Desulfatibacillum aliphaticivorans DSM 15576: one gene and its partner. The protein of the gene in region 1 interacts with the protein of each later gene in a pairwise test. Links are inferred from orthologs where the notes say so. Each region holds a gene or a part of one and is shown in the gene's direction. Other genes may lie near its edges. The genes, in order: G491_RS0110805 and rlmB.

Evidence for each region.
Region 2: the proteins of G491_RS0110805 (region 1) and rlmB interact in binary tests that used the Escherichia coli proteins (3 or more experiments, as listed by UniProt). The link is inferred for Desulfatibacillum aliphaticivorans DSM 15576 from one-to-one orthologs.

What each region holds. Positions count from the first base shown.
Region 1 is NZ_AUCT01000009.1:194,355-203,089, reverse strand. The notes cover bases 3,379-6,210. They hold G491_RS0110805 (bifunctional ADP-dependent NAD(P)H-hydrate dehydratase/NAD(P)H-hydrate epimerase), read left to right. Parts: upstream 3,379-3,935; coding sequence 3,936-5,486; downstream 5,487-6,210. Other genes in these bases: G491_RS0110795 (aspartate kinase), read left to right, coding at 5,978-6,210; tsaE (tRNA (adenosine(37)-N6)-threonylcarbamoyltransferase complex ATPase subunit type 1 TsaE), read left to right, coding at 5,479-5,958; G491_RS0110810 (pyridoxine 5'-phosphate synthase), read left to right, coding at 3,379-3,860. Outside these bases: G491_RS0110825 (PhoH family protein), read left to right, coding at 1-315; G491_RS30355 (HD family phosphohydrolase), read left to right, coding at 373-2,802; rRNA maturation RNase YbeY, read left to right, coding at 2,756-3,139; more of G491_RS0110810, read left to right, coding at 3,153-3,378; more of G491_RS0110795, read left to right, coding at 6,211-7,195; pyrF (orotidine-5'-phosphate decarboxylase), read right to left, coding at 7,719-8,399; G491_RS0110780 (plasmid pRiA4b ORF-3 family protein), read right to left, coding at 8,461-8,735. UniProt on the Escherichia coli protein: Bifunctional enzyme that catalyzes the epimerization of the S- and R-forms of NAD(P)HX and the dehydration of the S-form of NAD(P)HX at the expense of ADP, which is converted to AMP.
Region 2 is NZ_AUCT01000011.1:795-9,655, forward strand. The notes cover bases 3,138-6,095. They hold rlmB (23S rRNA (guanosine(2251)-2'-O)-methyltransferase RlmB), read left to right. Parts: upstream 3,138-4,220; coding sequence 4,221-4,970; downstream 4,971-6,095. Other genes in these bases: G491_RS0111920 (YicC/YloC family endoribonuclease), read left to right, coding at 3,138-3,251; G491_RS0111925 (DUF370 domain-containing protein), read left to right, coding at 3,267-3,635; gmk (guanylate kinase), read left to right, coding at 3,622-4,224; icd (isocitrate dehydrogenase (NADP(+))), read left to right, coding at 4,976-6,095. In the rest of the region: G491_RS0111915 (LysM peptidoglycan-binding domain-containing protein), read left to right, coding at 369-2,183; more of G491_RS0111920, read left to right, coding at 2,370-3,137; more of icd, read left to right, coding at 6,096-6,202; G491_RS33815 (PAS domain-containing sensor histidine kinase), read left to right, coding at 6,711-8,825; G491_RS0111955 (methyltransferase family protein), read left to right, coding at 8,856-8,861. UniProt on the Escherichia coli protein: Specifically methylates the ribose of guanosine 2251 in 23S rRNA.

The sequences.
Region 1 (8,735 bases):
CGCACGTTAAACGACTCGTTTATTGTGCTGGACGAGGCTCAAAACACCACCTCGGAGCAGATGAAGATGTTCCTCACCCGGATTGGATATCACTCCAAAGCGGTGATTACCGGGGACATCACCCAGATCGACCTGCCTAACTCCAAGGGTTCGGGCCTGGTGGAGGTCAAAGGACTGCTCCAGGGGATAAACGGGATCGATTTCGTATATTTTGGAAAACGGGATGTGGTTCGCCACCGCTTGGTGTGCGACATCATCCAGGCTTATGAAAAGCACGAAGCCACAAAGGCGGCTGAAAAACCAGTGCGCCGCTAACAGCAGGAAAGCCGGCTTGCCAGAGTTTTTTAAGGCCGGCGTTTTGTTGAGGAGGTCATGTTTTTCTCTAGGCTAACAAAACGAATTCAGGGCCGTATTTCTCCGTATAGCAACTCCCTGGTTTTTTGGGTGCTGGCTTTGGTTGCAGTGCTGATCACTCTGCTGATTTACCCCAGTCTGGTGGTGAATTCGCGAACCTACAAAGTCGGGGATATTGCAGCCAAGAACATCAAGGCGCCCAGGGACCTTTTTGTTGAAGATGCGGAAACCACGGAAGAAAACAGGCGCAAGGCGGCAGAAGCGGTTTTGACGGTCTACGACCGCGACGAAGCCATGCGGGATGCAATCATCCAAAAATTGCATGCGGCTTTTGAAGGGTCCCGTAAAATCATTGCGGATCACGCCAAGGCTTTGGAGGAGGCTGCGAAAGCCAGCCAGTCCCAAGAGACGGAAGGGCAGGACGCATCCCAAGCCGTCCGGCCGGCCATCCGCCCGCTTCCCGACGTCCTGGCGGACAACAAGGCCGCCTTCGAGCAAATGCTGGGCATAGAGCTTACGGACGAAAACTACCAACTATTGGTTAAGGACGGTTTCTCCCACAACCTTGAAAACCACATCTCGCAAATAGCCAGCCAGATTCTGGCGAACGGCGTGGTGGCCAACAAGGAAATTCTGCTGGAGGAAGCCAACCGGGGCATTATGCTTCGGGGCCTGCAATCCAAAAACGAAGCTTACGTCCAAAGCCTTAAGCAGTTTTACAGCTACGCACAAGCCCGCACCATGGTCCGCGTTGTGGGCGATCCCATTCTCAAGGACTTCAACCCGAATCTGATCAACCTGGTCGTCGAGCTTTGCCAAAAGCTGATCAAGCCCAACATCACCCTGAACATGCAGGAAACCCTGGCGCGCAAGCAGGAGGCCAGAGAGGCCGTCACCGAGGCGCATTACATCATCAAGGCCGGGGAAATGCTTTTGCGGGACGGCGATAAGGTCACGGCGGAGCACGTTAAAAAGCTCAACGCCCTGAACAAGCAGGAAGGCGATCAACGCACCGTAATCCGGGGCATTGGCATGGGATTTATCGTGCTTTTCTTCCTCATCGCCTTTCATCTGGTTTATTTGCGGCCTTCCAACCGGGAGCAGGAGCAAAAAGGCCGGGAGTTCCTGTTTATATGCCTGGTGCTGCTCAGCTTTTTTGTGGTCGCCCGTTTGTTCTTAAGCATGTCCGCGGTTTTTCCCCATGAGTCCGGGACGGCCCCGTTTTCCTCTCCGGCCATTTTTGCAGCGCCGCTGGCGGCCGGGTCCATGATCCTGTGCCTGTTCCTGGGCCTGGACGTGGCCCTTCCCTTCGCCATCGCCATGGGCTTTTTCGCCTCGGCCCTGTTCGCCAAGCCCTTTGAATCCTGGATATACTTCTTTTTAAACTCCACCCTGGGAGCCTATTGGACCAAGGAATGCCGGGAGCGCAACGTCTTCATCAAGGCGGGCGCCAAGGTCGGGCTGCTGAACGTCGGACTGGTGGCGGCTTTGTATCTTTATACGGGCGCTCCCGCGGTAAAGCCTCTGGTCATTGACATGTCCATGGCTTTTATCGGCGGCATGGGAGCGGGAGTGCTGACGGCGGGCATCGTGCCTTTGGTGGAGGTTTCCTTCGGCTTCGCCACGGACATCAAACTGCTGGAGCTGGCCAATCTGGACAAACCCGTCCTGCGCAGGCTCATGCTGGAAGCGCCGGGCACCTATCACCATAGCATGCTGGTGGGCAGTCTGGTGGAAGCCGCAGCCACGGCCATTGGCGCCAATCCGCTTCTGGCCCGGGTTTGCGGGTATTACCACGACATCGGAAAAATCAACAAGCCGCTGTATTTCATAGAAAACCAGATGGGCGGCAAAAACCGTCACGACAAGCTGGCGCCTTCCATGTCCAGCCTGATCCTCATCGCCCATGTTAGGGACGGCGTGGAAATGGCAGCCCGGTACAAGCTGGGCAAAGCCATTTCAGACACGATTCAGCAGCATCACGGAACCAGCAAAATCAGCTATTTTTTCGAAAAAGCCAAGCAGCTTAGGGGCGAAGAAAACGTGAGCGAGGCGGATTTTCGCTATCCCGGCCCCAGGCCCCAGACCAAGGAAGCGGGCCTGGTCATGCTTGCCGACATTGTGGAAGCCGCCTCCAGAACCTTGGAAAACCCCACGCCGGCCCGAATTCAGGGGCTGGTGCAAAGGTTGATCAACAATGTGTTTTCCGACGGACAGTTGGACGAATGCGAACTGACCTTGAAGGATTTGCATCAGATAGCCAAGAGCTTCAATCAAATTTTATCCGGAATATACCACCATAGGGTGGAGTACATAGAATCCGCCTCTAAGGGGGAAGGAAAAAAAGCCAATGCCGGTGCTAACGGACAATCAGCAAAAAATGGAGATAAACCTCCCCAGAATGGAAACGGCGGCACAGGCAGTCTTAAACGCCTTGGGCTGTCCTGACTCCGAACTCTCGGTCCTGATCGTGGACGGCGGCCGCATGGCGGAGCTCCACGAGGAATACGTCGGCAAACAAGGCCCCACCAACGTGCTCGCCTTTCCCATGACGGAAGGGCCGTTCAATGAGATCAATCCGGAAATCATCGGGGACGTTGTAATATGCACGGACGTCGCAGCCAAAGAGGCTGAGGACGCAGGCGTGGACTTGTACACCCGGGCTCTGGAATTGTTGATCCACGGAATTTTGCATCTGGTCGGCCACGACCATGCGGAGCCGGAGGAAACAGCTTTGATGCAGGCCAAAGAAGCGGAACTGTTTGAACAATTCAAAAATATATAGAAAGGGATAAGCAATGGCGGGTTTGGCAGTCAATGTGGACCATGTTGCAACTTTAAGGCAAGCCAGGGGCGTGGATTATCCGGACCCTGTGGCTGCGGCCGTTTTGGTGGAATTGGCCGGGGCTGACGGAGTGGTGGTTCATTTACGAGAAGACCGGCGTCACATCCAGGATCGGGACGTCAGAATCATCCGCCAGATTGTTCAAAGCAAGTTGATTCTTGAAATGGCGGCCACGCCTGAAATGATCGGCATCGCCCTGGAAGTCCGGCCGCATCAGGCCACCCTGGTGCCTGAAAAACGCGAGGAAGTGACTACCGAAGGCGGCCTGGACGTGGTTATGCACAAGGATTCGGTGGCAGACGCCATAAAGACCTTGCAGGCGGGCGGAATTAAAGTCAGCCTGTTTGTGGACCCGGATCTGAATCAAATCAAGGCCGCCCATAAAGCCGGCGCCGACGTGGTGGAGCTGCACACCGGAGATTTTTGCGAATCCCGCTCTCCCAAGGCCATGGCGGCCATCCAGGAAGCGGCGCGCCTCGCCCGGAAAGTGGGCATGGAAGTCCACGCCGGACACGGCATTGACTTTCGCTCCATCCAGGATTTTGTGGGCGTCAAGGAAATCCAGGAGTTTTCCATCGGCCATTCCATCGTAAGCCGGGCCGTGTTCATCGGCCTGGACGCCGCAGTCAAGGAAATGATGGCTTTGGCCCGTCAGGTTTAATTCGAGGCTGGTTTTCAGATTTTATTCGCCAATCTCAATCGTTGAATTTTGCGACATGCTCTCGGAGGCGACATCGTGTATCTGGTAACAGCGGAAGAAATGCGGGAGATGGACCGCCGCACCATAGAGGAATTCGGCATTCCCGGACGCGTTTTAATGGAAAACGCCGGGCGAGGCGCCACGGATATTCTTTGCTCGCACGTGCAGGACATCAGGACCCAAAAGGTGGGTGTCGCCTGCGGTAAAGGCAATAACGGCGGGGACGGATTTGTCATCGCCCGCTGCCTTGCCGAGCGCGGCGTGCACGTAGTGGCCTATCTGCTTTGCAAAACCGGCGACCTGACCGGGGACGCCAAGGCGAATCTGGATTTGGTCCAAAAAATGGGCCTGCCCCTGGTGGAAATCACGGACAAGGAGTCTCTCCGCGAGCATCAACACGCCATGCAGGGCTTTGGGGTGTGGGTGGACGCGATTTTAGGCACCGGGCTTTCCACGCCGGTCCGGGGCCTGTACGGCGAAGTCATTCAGATAATTAACGATTCCAACGCCTTTGTTTTCGCCGTGGACATCGCCTCGGGCCTGTTTGCGGACAGCGGCCGGTGCGGCTTGTGCATCCAGGCGGACGCCACGGCCACCTTCGGATTCGCCAAGGTAGGGCATATGGTCATGCCCGGTTCGGGCTTGACCGGCAAGCTCCACGTGGTGGACATCGGCATTCCCAAATCCATTGCCAAGGCGGTGGGCGCGGCGCATAGGCTGATTTCCCCCCAATTGCTGGGGCCGGCCCTGGATCGCCCCAAACACATCCATAAGGGAGACCTGGGCCGCCTGCTGGTGATTGCCGGATCTCCGGGCAAAACGGGCGCGGCGGCCATGGCCTCCATGAGCGCCATGCGGGCGGGCGCGGGTTTGGTGACCCTGGCCGCGCCTCAAAGCCTGTGCCCGATTCTGGAGGGTTTGGTCATCGAAGCCATGACCACGCCCTTAGCGGAGACCCAGAGCGGCGAGATAGCCCTCAGCGCCCGGGAAGCCATAAAAAAGCTGCTGGCGGGAAAATCCGCCCTGGCCATAGGGCCGGGCCTGGGAACTCATGAGGAAACCGGCAAGCTCATGCAAGCCCTGCTTCTGGAATGCCCCGTTCCCATGGTTGCGGACGCCGACGCCCTGAATCTGATAGCCCAAAATCCGACGCTTCTTAAAAGGGCGCCCTCCCCTGTTATCCTCACGCCTCATCCTGGAGAAATGGCCCGGCTGACCGGCCTGAGCACAAAGGGAATCCAGGAGAACCGGACCGAGGTCGCCCGGGAGTTCGCGGTAAAGAACCAGGTGCATGTGGTCTTGAAAGGCGCCAACACCGTGGTTGCGCACCCGGACGGCTTGGTGTGCATCAATCCCACAGGCAATCCGGGCATGGCTTCCGGCGGCATGGGCGACGTGCTCACGGGCCTGATCGGCGCATTTCTGGCGCAAGGCCTGGGGCCGGAGCGCTCCACCAGGCTGGGCGTTTTCGTCCACGGCGCTGCAGCCGACCTGATTGCCGAGAACATCGCCCCGGCCGGATACCTTGCCACGGACGTCATGAGCATGGTTCCCAAGGCCCTGGCCGGAGTTTGGAAGAATGCCTGAGTATTCCCGTACTTTTGAGACGAACACAGCCTCCCAGACTCAGGCATTGGGGAGGCAGCTTGGAAAAGCCTTGGAGAAAGGCTGCGTCATCGCCCTTGTGGGAGACCTGGGAGCAGGCAAGACCTGCTTTGTCCAGGGATTGGCAAGGGGCCTTGGCGTTCCTGAAGACGTACCCATTACCAGCCCATCTTACACCCTTGTGAACGAATACCCGGCCCGTCTGACGCTTCAGCACGCCGACCTGTACCGGCTGACCGGCGACGCGGACCTGGAGGACATCGGCCTGTTTGACCTGGCGGACGATCAGAGCGTGGTTGTGGTGGAATGGGCGGACCGGTCCGACTTTGAGGACCTGAAACCGGACCTGTTCATCCATATTTCGGCCATTGAGGAGATGAAAAGGAAAATCTTCCTCCACCCCACTGGACAACCAATGGTTAATCTGATAAAGGGCTTAATCTTTAAATTTTGACTTCAATGCGAGGTAAAGCATGGGTTTAATAGTACAAAAATACGGCGGAACGTCAGTGGGAGACCTGGTCCGCATTCAGGAGGTGGCGAAACGCGTAGCCAAAACCTATGATGCGGGCAATCAGGTGGTGGTGGTTTTGTCCGCCATGAGCGGCGTGACGGACCATCTGATTCAAATGGCCGAGGTTCTTTCCGACAAGCCCAATAAACGGGAAATGGACGTTTTGCTGGCCACCGGAGAGCAAACCACGGTGGCGCTGCTCGCCATAGCCCTGGAAAAAATGGGATACAAAGCCCAATCCTTTTTGGGCCATCAGGTTCGCATCCTGACCAATAACGCGGCTCAAAGCGCCAGAATCCTGGACGTCCAGGCGGACCCCATCAAGGACGCCCTGGCGGACAACGCCATCGTGGTCGTGGCCGGATTCCAGGGAGTGGACGGCTGCGGCAACATAACCACCCTGGGCCGGGGAGGCTCCGACACCTCGGCAGTGGCCGTAGCCGCCGCCCTGGGAGCGGATTCGTGCGAAATTTATACGGACGTGGACGGGGTATACACCGCCGATCCCCGCGTGGTCTCCAAGGCGCGCAAGCTCAAGTGCGTGACCCATGACGTCATGCTGGAAATGTCCAGCCTGGGGGCCAAGGTGCTGCAAATCCGCTCCGTGGAATTTGCGGCCAAGCACAATGTGCCTGTGCATGTGCGTTCGTCATTTAATGAGGAGGAAGGGACCATGATAGTCTGTGAAGATAGAGATATGGAACGCATGCTGGTGGCCGGCGTCACCTTTGTAAAGACGGATGCCAGGATCACCGTAACCAAGGTCCCGGACGAACCCGGCGTGGCCGCCAAAGTCTTTTCCGCCGTGGCGGACGCCGGCATTTCCGTGGATATGATTATCCAGAACACCCGGGCCAGCAACATGACGGACATCACCTTTACGGTGCCCAAGACCGATTACAAGGACGCCCTGGTCATCGTGGAAAAAATCGCCAAGGAAATCGGCGCGGAATCCGTGGCCGGAGACGCCAACATCGCCAAGGTCTCTGTGACCGGCGTGGGCATGAAGTCCCACCACGGCGTGGCCGCCAAGATGTTCTCCACCCTGGCTGCCAAAAGCATCAACATCATGATGATTTCCACCTCCGAAATCCGCATTTCCTGCGTGGTGGAGGAAAAATACGCAGAGCTGGCCTGCCAGATCCTGCACACGGAATTCGGCCTGGACGCGGATTAAATCCGCCAGGGCATAAAAAAAGACAAAGGGGAAGACGCGCTTTCATGGGGCGTCTTCCCCTTTTTTGTTTCTCGGTTGCATACACACCCCTATGGAATTGTGAAGAGAAGACGCTGGGTCCCCGCTTGCGGCCGATCCTGAAAAGCGGATCGCCCTTGCGGGGATGACGGGCTGATAAGGCTGAGGAAGTTCGAAGGCCGTATGCGTCTTTCGGGCGTAAAAGCATAATGACGCTGGATTCCTGCGTTCGCAGGAATGACGGATGGTTGGGGCTCTGGAATGCTTAAAAAAGGAGGCTGCTGCCTTCCATCTGAAAAAAGGCAATGCATCCAAGACCTGCTGCCTGCAATAGCCTCCGCTCTCCGTCATCCCCGTGCAGGGAGGCGGCGGGATGATTGCGGCTTTTTTGCAATCATCAGAAGCACTCCCGGAAACGGGGACCCAGTGTCTTTGATGATAAGGCCTGAAAAGCATCAAGGTTAAGAAAGCGCTTCGGTTGGATGGAAATCGGGTTCGAAACGAACTAACCCGCTTTCTCAATATCAAGCGCCATGGCCTTTGCGGCCTGGACCGGATCGGCGGCGTCCCGGATGGGCCGGCCCACCACAATATGGCTGGCGCCGGACCGGACGGCCAGGCCCGGGGTGACCACGCGCTTCTGGTCGTCCTTGGAATTGTCGTCGGCCATGCGGATTCCCGGGGTGACGATGAAAAAATCCTCGCCCACGGCCTGGCGCACCTTGGCGGCTTCCAGGCCCGAGCACACCACGCCGGCGCATCCGGCTTCCTTGGCCGTCTCGGCCCGCCTAAGAACCCTGTCCGAAATGGTTTGGGGATTTCCGCCTTCGCTGGTGAGCACGGTCACGCCCAGCACCCCCAGCTTGCCCTGAGCGCCCTCCACGGCCGCTTTAAGCATATCCGGGCCGCCGGTGGTATGCACGGTGGCCAGGCTGACGCCAAGGCCCGCCAGAACGGACATGGCGCGTTCCACGGTCTTGGGGATGTCGTGGAGCTTCAAATCCAGAAATACGCGGTTTCCGGCGTTGAGGACTTCCTTGACCACGGACGGCCCCTCGGCCGCGAAAAGCTCCAGGCCCACCTTGAACATGCCTATATGGGGAGCCAATAGCTTGGCGTAATGGGACGCCTGGTCCAAAGAAGGCACGTCCAGGGCGAAAATAATGCGGTCCTTGGGTTCAATCATGGCTTCTCCCTGATTGGTCCATGGTTGGATGCAAAAAATTTCTAACGCGGCGCCGTGCGAATTACACGGCCGTCAGCATTTCATTGGCTTCCGAAAGGTCAAAGTGGTCCGGGTCCCAGTCATCTTCCACGATGTCCAGGAGTTCCACGTTATCCGTCTCCTCCGGGCTTTCCAGAGCTTCCAGCAAGTCCTGATACCCGGGAGGGCCGCCCACGTCTTCCGGCGGGCAAGCGCGTTTGCCCTTGATGCACTGGGGATAGGACTCGCCTTTTTCCAGGGGCAGAATCTTTTCCACAAGCACTTCGTGCTCCCAGTAATCGCCGTAATCGTAGATGT
Region 2 (8,861 bases), on another replicon or contig:
AAATGCAAAAAAACTTCGAGCGATCAAAAAATCAGGCATTGGACGTCTGCTGCTCCGGATGTCCAGCCTGACCGATTCTTTCGGGGGCGTTTTACAAGCCTCCTGGTCCGGCCCGCTAAAGATGAAATCCGAACCGATCAAGCTCCGTCGCGGTTTTCTCCGTAGCGGGCGTTGCATTAACATCGAATAATAGGCCTTGTAAACAGCTAATTCACTTTTTGTTAATTTTTTTTCACAATAGGGCGTCCTTGACAAGCCTAGGCGGCGCTGATAAATGAATCCAATTATGAGACGGAAATCCTTCATAACCTCGAAATCCGACAGGCCGACCGGTCTCGGACTTTTCCCAAGACATGTGAATTAACTATATGAAAAAAACGTTTATCTCGTTGTTATGCTTGATAGTTGGCGCCGCCGGCTGCGTTGCGCCCTCGGCCCAGGTCAATACTTCCCCCGCCCGCGCGCGTATGTCCGAGGCTTCTGAATCCGGATCCGCGGCGCTTCCCACACCGGGGCAAATAGCGCAAGTGGAAGAAGTGGAAGAGGTCGCCCCCCATGAACTCATGACCAACGGCGGTCTTGACGAACCGGCCAAGTTCGCTGCCACCGATTACCAGTGCAAGCCCGTCCCCACCCCTGTCGAAAAGGACGCCCAACAGATCCTGGATGAAGCCCTGGCCTCCTGCCAGGCGGCGCAGGATTACTGGCAAAAAGGGGAGTTGGATCAGGCCATTGACGCTCTGGACCAGGCCTACGCCATGCTGCTGTCCATTGAATCGGACAACGGCGCCCCCGGAGTGCTTCAAGCCAAAGAAGACCTTCGCTTTCTCATTTCCAAACGCATGCTTGAAATTTACACCTCCCGGTTCACGGCCGCTACGGGAAATCACAACGCCATTCCCCTGGATATGAATAAATATGTTGAGGCTGAAATCAAGCTGTTCACCGGCAGGGAGAAAAACTTCTTTATCGCCTCCTACCAGCGCTCCGGCCAGTACAGGCCCCAGATAGTGGAAGCCCTGAAGGAAGCCGGCCTGCCCGAGGAGCTTTCGTGGCTGCCTCTGATAGAAAGCGGATTCAAGGTGAAAGCCTTGTCCAGCGCCCGGGCCCTGGGCATGTGGCAGTTTATCGCTTCCACGGGCTACAAGTTCGGCCTTTCCCGCGACCGCTACGTTGACGAACGCATGGACCCGGAAAAATCCACCCAGGCGGCCATCGCCTACCTTAAGGAACTCCACTCCATGTTCGGAGACTGGACCACCTGTCTGGCGGCCTATAACTGCGGGGAAGGAAGGGTGCTTCGAGTCATCCAGCGCCAGAACGTCAACTACCTGGATAACTTCTGGGACCTGTACCAGATGCTCCCCCGGGAAACGGCCCGGTACGTCCCCCGGTTTCTGGCGGCCCTGATCATCATCAACGATCCGGCAAAATACGGCATGGATCTGGGAGTCCCCTACCCGCCCCTGGAGTACGAAACGGTGTCCATCAACAAACAGGTGCACCTGAACCACGTGGCCTCGGCCATCGGCGTGAGCAAGGAGACCCTCAAAGACCTGAACCCGGAGCTCAGGTATCAAATCACCCCGGAAAAGCCTTACGATCTCAAGGTGCCGCCGGGAAAATCCAGCGACCTCCTGGCCAGCATCGACCGCATCTCCAAGTACGCATTTCCCCAGGACGCCTACGTGCTGCACCGCATCCGCAGAGGGGAGACCTTGTCCACCATCGCCCGAAAATACGGAACCAGCGTGAGCAAGATCAAACGGGCCAACAGCATGCACAGCACGCGCATCGTGGCGGGAAAAACCCTGAAAGTGCCCATCGGGCGGGGCTACAGCGCTCCGGCTGCTTCCCAGCCCGTCGCCTCCACGCCGGCCGAGCATGTTGTGCGGCGGGGCGACTCCTTGTGGAACATCGCCCAGAGGTACGGCAGCACCATCAACGACATTAAGGAAGCCAACAACCTTAAGACCACCACCCTGTCTGTGGGGCAAAAACTGACCATACCCGGCAAAAGCCAGACAAACGCCTCCGGGTCCAGAACCTATGTCGTCAAAAGAGGCGATACGCCCTCCACCATAGCCCGGAAGCACGGCATGAGCCTGAAACAGCTCCTGGCCCTGAACGGCCTGCACATGAAGTCCACCATCTATCCCGGACAAAAAATTCTGGTCAAATAGGCCAAAAGCAAATAATTCCAATAAAAAAGCCCCGGCGCCCCGGGGCTTTTTTAATTCCGCGGCCCGGCGCCGCCCTTTTGTTGCTCCTTTACGCCGGCCGAACAACAAGGTATAATGAATGATTTTAGCCGGAAGGCACCAAAGCCCGGCGCTTGATATAAAAACACCAAAGACAGGAGTCTTGACGTGATACACAGCATGACCGCGTTTGCGAGAGGGGAAGCGCAAGGCGACGACAAAACCATTTCCGTGGAAATCCGGTCCGTGAACCACCGGTTTTGCGAGATCGCCGTGCGCATGCCCAGGCCCTGGATCGCCCTGGAGGAAAAAATCAAAAACCGCATCCGCCAAAGCGTCAGCCGCGGCCGGGTGGACGTGACCGTGGAAGTCCGCAGCCAGGGAGGTTCGTCCCAGGTTTACGAGGCGGACGCGGCCCTGGCCCGAAACTACTACGAGGCCGTCAAGGAGGTCCACGAAGCCCTGGGCCTGTCCGACCCCATCCCCATAGACAGCATCATTCGTCTGAACGGGGTAATCAACGCCTCCTCGGTCAAGCCGGACCTGGAGTCGGACTGGAGCCTGCTGGAGCAGGCATTGAGCCAGGCCCTGGAAACCCTGTCCTCCATGCGGGAGACCGAAGGCGCGGCCTTGTATGAGGATTTTTTAGGCCGTCTGAAAAAGCTGGAGGAATCCCTTGAGTCCGTTTCCAGCATGGCGGCGAGCCAGCCCGAGGTTCATTTGGAAAAACTCAAGGAGCGCCTGGCCGCCCTTTTGGAAGGCGCCGCCGATCTGGATCCGGCCCGTCTGGCCCAGGAAGCTGCTTTCCTGGCGGATAAATCGGACATCACGGAGGAAATCGTCCGCGCCCGAAGCCATATCGCCCAGTTCAGGGATATCCTGGACCAGGAGGAGCCTCCGGGCCGGTCGCTTAACTTCCTGGCGCAGGAACTGCACAGGGAGTTCTCCACCATGGGCTCCAAATCCTCGGATGCGGGGCTGTCCCACGTGGTTGTGGCCGCCAAGGCGGAAGTGGAAAAAATTCGGGAGCAGGTCCAAAACGTGGAATAAGGCCCGGGGGAATTTATGGAAAAGAAGGCAGCGCGGGATAAGGCGGAGAGGGAAAAGGCCGAACGGGATTTTGAAAACAAACGCCAGTACCTGACCGGACTGAGGCCCGACCCCATGTTGAACATCGGCTTCGGCAACCGGGTGGCGGCGCACCGGGTGGTGGCCATAGTCACGCCCAATACCTCGCCCATGAAGAGGCTGAAGGACGAGGCCAAGAAAGCGGGCAGGCTGGTGGACGCCACATGCGGCAGAAAAACCAGGGCCATCCTGGTCATGGACTCCAACCATGTGATTCTGTCCGCCATTCAGGCCGACACCCTGGCCCAGCGCTACGCCGCGGTCAAGGACAAGAAAGAGGAAGGAACGCATAATGAGCCCGAATAGCCGGGGCAAACTATTTATCATGTCCGCCCCCTCCGGAGCGGGCAAGTCCACCCTCAGGGAGGCCCTGTGCGCAAGACAGCCCAACCTGGCCTATTCGGTGTCCCACACCACCCGCCCTCCCCGGCAAGGGGAAAAAAACGGCGTGGATTACCATTTCACGTCCAAGGAGGATTTCCTCCAAGGCATTGAGGACGCGCGGTGGGCCGAATGGGCCGAAGTCCATGGCAATTATTACGGCACCAGCGCCCGGTTTATCGCCCGCTGCCTGGACCGGGGATGCTTCGTGCTCCTGGACATCGACGTCCAGGGCACGGAAAAAATCCTCAAACGCTTTCCCGAGGCCGTCACCCTGTTCATCATGCCGCCTTCCATGGAGGTTTTGGAGCAACGGCTTTCAAGCCGGGGAACCGACGCACCGGAAGTGATCGCCCAACGCCTGGAAAACGCCAAGGGCGAAATGAACAAAAGGAGCCTGTATAAACATATATTGGTGAACGACGACCTGGAGACGGCCATCAGCGAACTGGAAGGCGTGATGCTGCAATACGGAGCGCCTCCCCCTTGCCCGGAGGCGGAGCGGCGCTCATGAAAACCGAACTTTTATACGGCATGCACCCGGTGCGCGAGGCCCTTTTGGCGGGAAAAAGGCAGTTCCAGGCGGTTTACGTGTCGGAATCCCGAACCGGCGAAGGCAAGGAGGAAATCCTCTCTCTGGCCCGGGAGCGCGGCATTGAGGTGAAAACCCCGGATCAATCCTTTTTTAAAGGCCAGGACCGAGGCGGCCAGGGAGTGGCGGCCAGGGTCAGCCTTTTTAAGCCCATAGCCCTGGAGTCGCTCGTTAAAAAGGCGGGCGGCGAACAGCCCCTGTTCTTTTTGCTTATGGATGAAATAAACGACCCGCAAAACTGCGGCGCTTTAATGCGCACCGCCTTGTGCGCGGGCGTCAACGGCGTGATCATGCCGGACAAACGCTCGTCTCCGTTAAGCCCGGCGGTCTCCAAAGCCTCCGCCGGCGCCCTGGAGCACATGCCCGTAGCCAGGGTCGTCAACCTGGTCCGATCCATGCAATACCTCAAGGACCAGGGAGTATGGTTTTTCGGCCTGGACGCCCGGGCCTCCGGCACAGTCTGGGAGGCGGACCTGACCGGTCCCGCCGCCGTTGTTGTCGGGAACGAGGGCAAGGGGCTCAGGCCCCTGGTAAGAAAGGAATGCGACCAACTGGTCTCCATTCCCCAAGCAGGCCCCTTGGGGTCGTTGAACGCTTCAGTTGCAGGCGCGCTTTCCATGTATGAGGTCATGCGCCAACGCAGAATGTCAGTCAAGTCGAAAGGGTAATAAAAATGACAATGCAAGGAACGAAAATCACGGTTTCGAATGACGGAACGTTGAACGTGCCTAACGACCCGATTATTCCTTTTATAGAAGGGGACGGGACCGGTCCGGACATCTGGGCGGCGACCCAACTGGCCCTGGACGCGGCAGTTAAATACGCTTACAAGGGCGAAAAACACATTGTCTGGAAGGAAATCCTGGCCGGAGAAAAGGCCTTTAACCAGACCGGCGAATGGCTGCCCCAGGAAACCCTGGACGCCATCCAGGAGCACGTAGCGGCCATCAAAGGCCCCCTCACCACGCCCGTGGGCGGCGGCATCCGCAGCGTCAACGTGGCCATCCGCCAATTGCTGGATCTCTACGCCTGCGTGCGCCCCACCCGATACATCCCGCCCATGCCAAGCCCGGTGCGGGAGCCCGAAAAGGTGGACATGGTGATTTTCAGGGAAAACACCGAAGACCTTTACGCCGGCATCGAATTCGAGTCCGGAACCGAAGAAGCCGACAAGCTGGCGGCCTTTCTGACCAGGGAGTTTGGCTCTAAAGTCCCGGAAAAAGCCGGCATAGGCATCAAGCCCATCAGCGCCCAAAACACCAAAAGGCTGGTGGCCATGGCCATTGAATACGCCATCGCCAATGATCGCGCCTCCGTCACCCTCATGCACAAAGGCAACATCATGAAGTTCACCGAAGGCGCCTTCGCCAAATGGGGCTACGAGGTCGCCAAGGAACGCTTTGCCGACCAAACCATCACCGAACAGGAGCTTTGGGACGACTTTGACGGAAAACGCCCCGAAGGCAAGGTCGTCATCAAGGACCGCATCGCCGACATGCTCTTCCAGCAAGTCCTCCTCAGGCCCGACGAATTCGACGTCATCGCCACGCCCAACCTGAACGGCGACTACATCTCCGACGCCCTGGCCGCCCAGGTCGGGGGACTGGGCATGGCCCCCGGCGCCAACATCGGCGACGGCTGCGCCGTGTTCGAGGCCACCCACGGAACCGCACCCAAATACGCCAACCTGGATAAGGTCAACCCCGGCTCCCTGATTCTCTCCGGCGCCATGATGCTGACCTACCTGGGATGGGAGGAGGCCGCCGAAGCCCTGCATAAAGCTCTGGCGAAAACCATCAGCCAAAAGCGGGTCACCTACGACCTGGCCCGGCAGATGCCCGGGGCGACCGAGGTGAAATGCTCCGAATTCGCCAAGGCTCTGGCGGAGAATTTATCATAATTTTTCAGATATGGGCCTGGCATTATGCCAGGCCCATGTTTGTTTCGACTTTCTTTTCCCTCTCAAAAATATACCAGTTGTTATCTGTCTTACCCACGTAAAAAAAACAATATTTCAATGGCCGCCGCCTGTAAAGTCCGGTTTCTGCAAACACACACGCAATGGCCATACCCCGCACCAGTACTTTGATGTGTGACGAGACTCACACCCTCAAGCCAATAACTTACTTGAAAAAAAAAGAAATTCCTATTACAACCATTTCGTTATTGGTATTAAAAGCCTTTTAGCACCGATTCAGGTAAAACCCATGGGAAAACGGAATTCCGCCCTTTGCCGGCGGTGAAGCCCAGGCGGAAAGGCGGCGAAAGCATCGGACCCAAAAGGGCATGCTGTTTTTCCTAAGTCATTTTTCTTGTTTTTTGATTTATTTCCGTATTCGGTAATTTTACCGTCGCCTTGAACAACAACCTGTCAAAGTGCGGAATAATTGTCAAAGGGTGGAGAAGCCATGAAGCGGGCCCGGGTTGAAATATTCCCCCATCACCTGGAAGGATCCGGGGGAAAAGGCCGTGCACAGGATGATGGCGCCGTGTTTGAAACGCTTTACAACAAGACTCCGGTAATGATGCAGGCCCTGGACGTCCAGGGGAACATCATCAGCGTCAATGACTATTGGCTTGTCAACCTGGAGCTTTCCAGGGCCGAAGTCCTGGGACGCCCCTTGCTTGATTTTCTCAGCCCCGAATCCCGCATGCATGCGGCGAAGGAAGTGCTTCCGGCGCTTCAAACCGAAGGGTTTGTCTTTGATGTTGAACTGGAGTTTCAAAGCAAGCGCGGCTCGCTTCTGGAAGTTTCCTTTTCCGCGGTTAAGGACAAAACCAAGGAAGGCGTTGAATGCTTTCCCGGCTTCCTCACGGACATCACCCGCAGGCGCGCTTCCGAGAAAAAGCTGAAGTTGGATGAAGCCCGCCTGGAAGCCTTGCTTTCCTTGTCAGACCTGAAAACCCTCGAGAACTCCTCGGAACAGGAAATGATCCAAAAGATCCTGGAGGACGCCGTACTCCTCACGGAAAGCGAAGGGGGCTACTTCCACTTTGTGAACCAGGATCAGGTCAATATTGAGCTTTTTACCTGGTCCAAATCCGTCAGAAATCAATGCAAAGCCCCCCGGGACCATAAATACGCCTTGCATGAGGCGGGCATATGGGCCGACTGCATCAGAACCGGCGTTCCCCAGATCCACAACGACTACCCCAGTCATCCTTTAAAAAAGGGCTATCCGGAGGGCCACATTCCCATCCGCAGGCACATGAGCGTTCCTATTTTCGATCGGGAAGCCATGATAGCCATCGTGGGGGTGGCCAACAAGGAAGAGCCTTACGACGAATCCGACGTTCGCCAGTTGACCCTCTTCGCCCAGGCCTTATGGAATCATATCCGGGACAAACGGAGCCGGGAAGAGACCAAAGCCCTGGAATTGAGGCTCAGGCAATCCCAAAAAATGGAAGCCATGGGCGCCCTGGCCGGGGGCATCGCCCACGACTTTAACAACATCCTGGCGCCCATCATCGGCTACACGGAAATGGAGCTGGACGAGGCCATCAGCGAGCAAAGGCCCCATGACGGCCTGGAGGCCATTCTCAAAGCCAGCTACCGCGCCAGGGATCTGGTCAAACAAATCCTGACATTCAGCCGCGGCGCCGAGCATGAAATGGGGCCGGTGCGCATCCAGAGCATTATCAAGGAATCCATCAAGCTCATCCGCTCCTCCTTTCCGTCCACCATCAACATCTCCCAGATGATCGACGAAAAGTGCGGACCGGTCCTGGCCGACCCCACGCAGATTCACCAGATCATCATGAATCTCTGCACCAATTCGCTCCACGCCATGCAGGATCGGGGCGGCTCCCTGGATATCAGCCTGCGGGAGATGGAAGTGCACTCGCCGGATCTGTCCCTGTTCCCCAATCTCATGGAGGGCAAGCACCTGCGCCTGGCCATCAGCGATACGGGCAGGGGTATGGAGCGGGAAACCATGGAGCGAATTTTCGAGCCTTATTTCACCACCAAAGCCAAAGAGGAAGGAACCGGGCTCGGCCTTTCCGTGGTGCACGGCATTGTCACCAGCATCAACGGCGCCGTCAAAGTCTATTCGGAGCCCGGCAAAGGCTCATCATTCCATGTCCTGCTGCCCGTCATGCAATCCGCCGAACCTGAAGTGGACTTGGAGCCCCTGGACGCCATTCCCCACGGAAATGAAAGAATCCTGGTGGTGGACGACGAGGAAATGATGGTAACAATGGTAGAAAGCATGCTGGAACGGCTCGGATACACGGCTGAATGCGCCACCAGATCCACCGACGCCCTGGCCTTGTTCAAAGCCGATCCCCATGCTTACGACGCTTTGTTCACCGACCTGACCATGCCGGGATTCACCGGCATCCAGCTTGCGCAAAAATGCAAGGAAATCCGGCCGGACCTGCCTGTGGTGCTGTGCACGGGATTCAGCGAAAGAACCACCGGTCATATCATCGACAGCGTGGGCATAAACGTCACGATGAACAAGCCCATTGTGATTCGCGATCTCGCAATGGCCTTGCGTGAAGCCCTGGACCGCCCCTAACCTCCCCATCGCGCCCCCTAAGAGGCTGTTATGAAA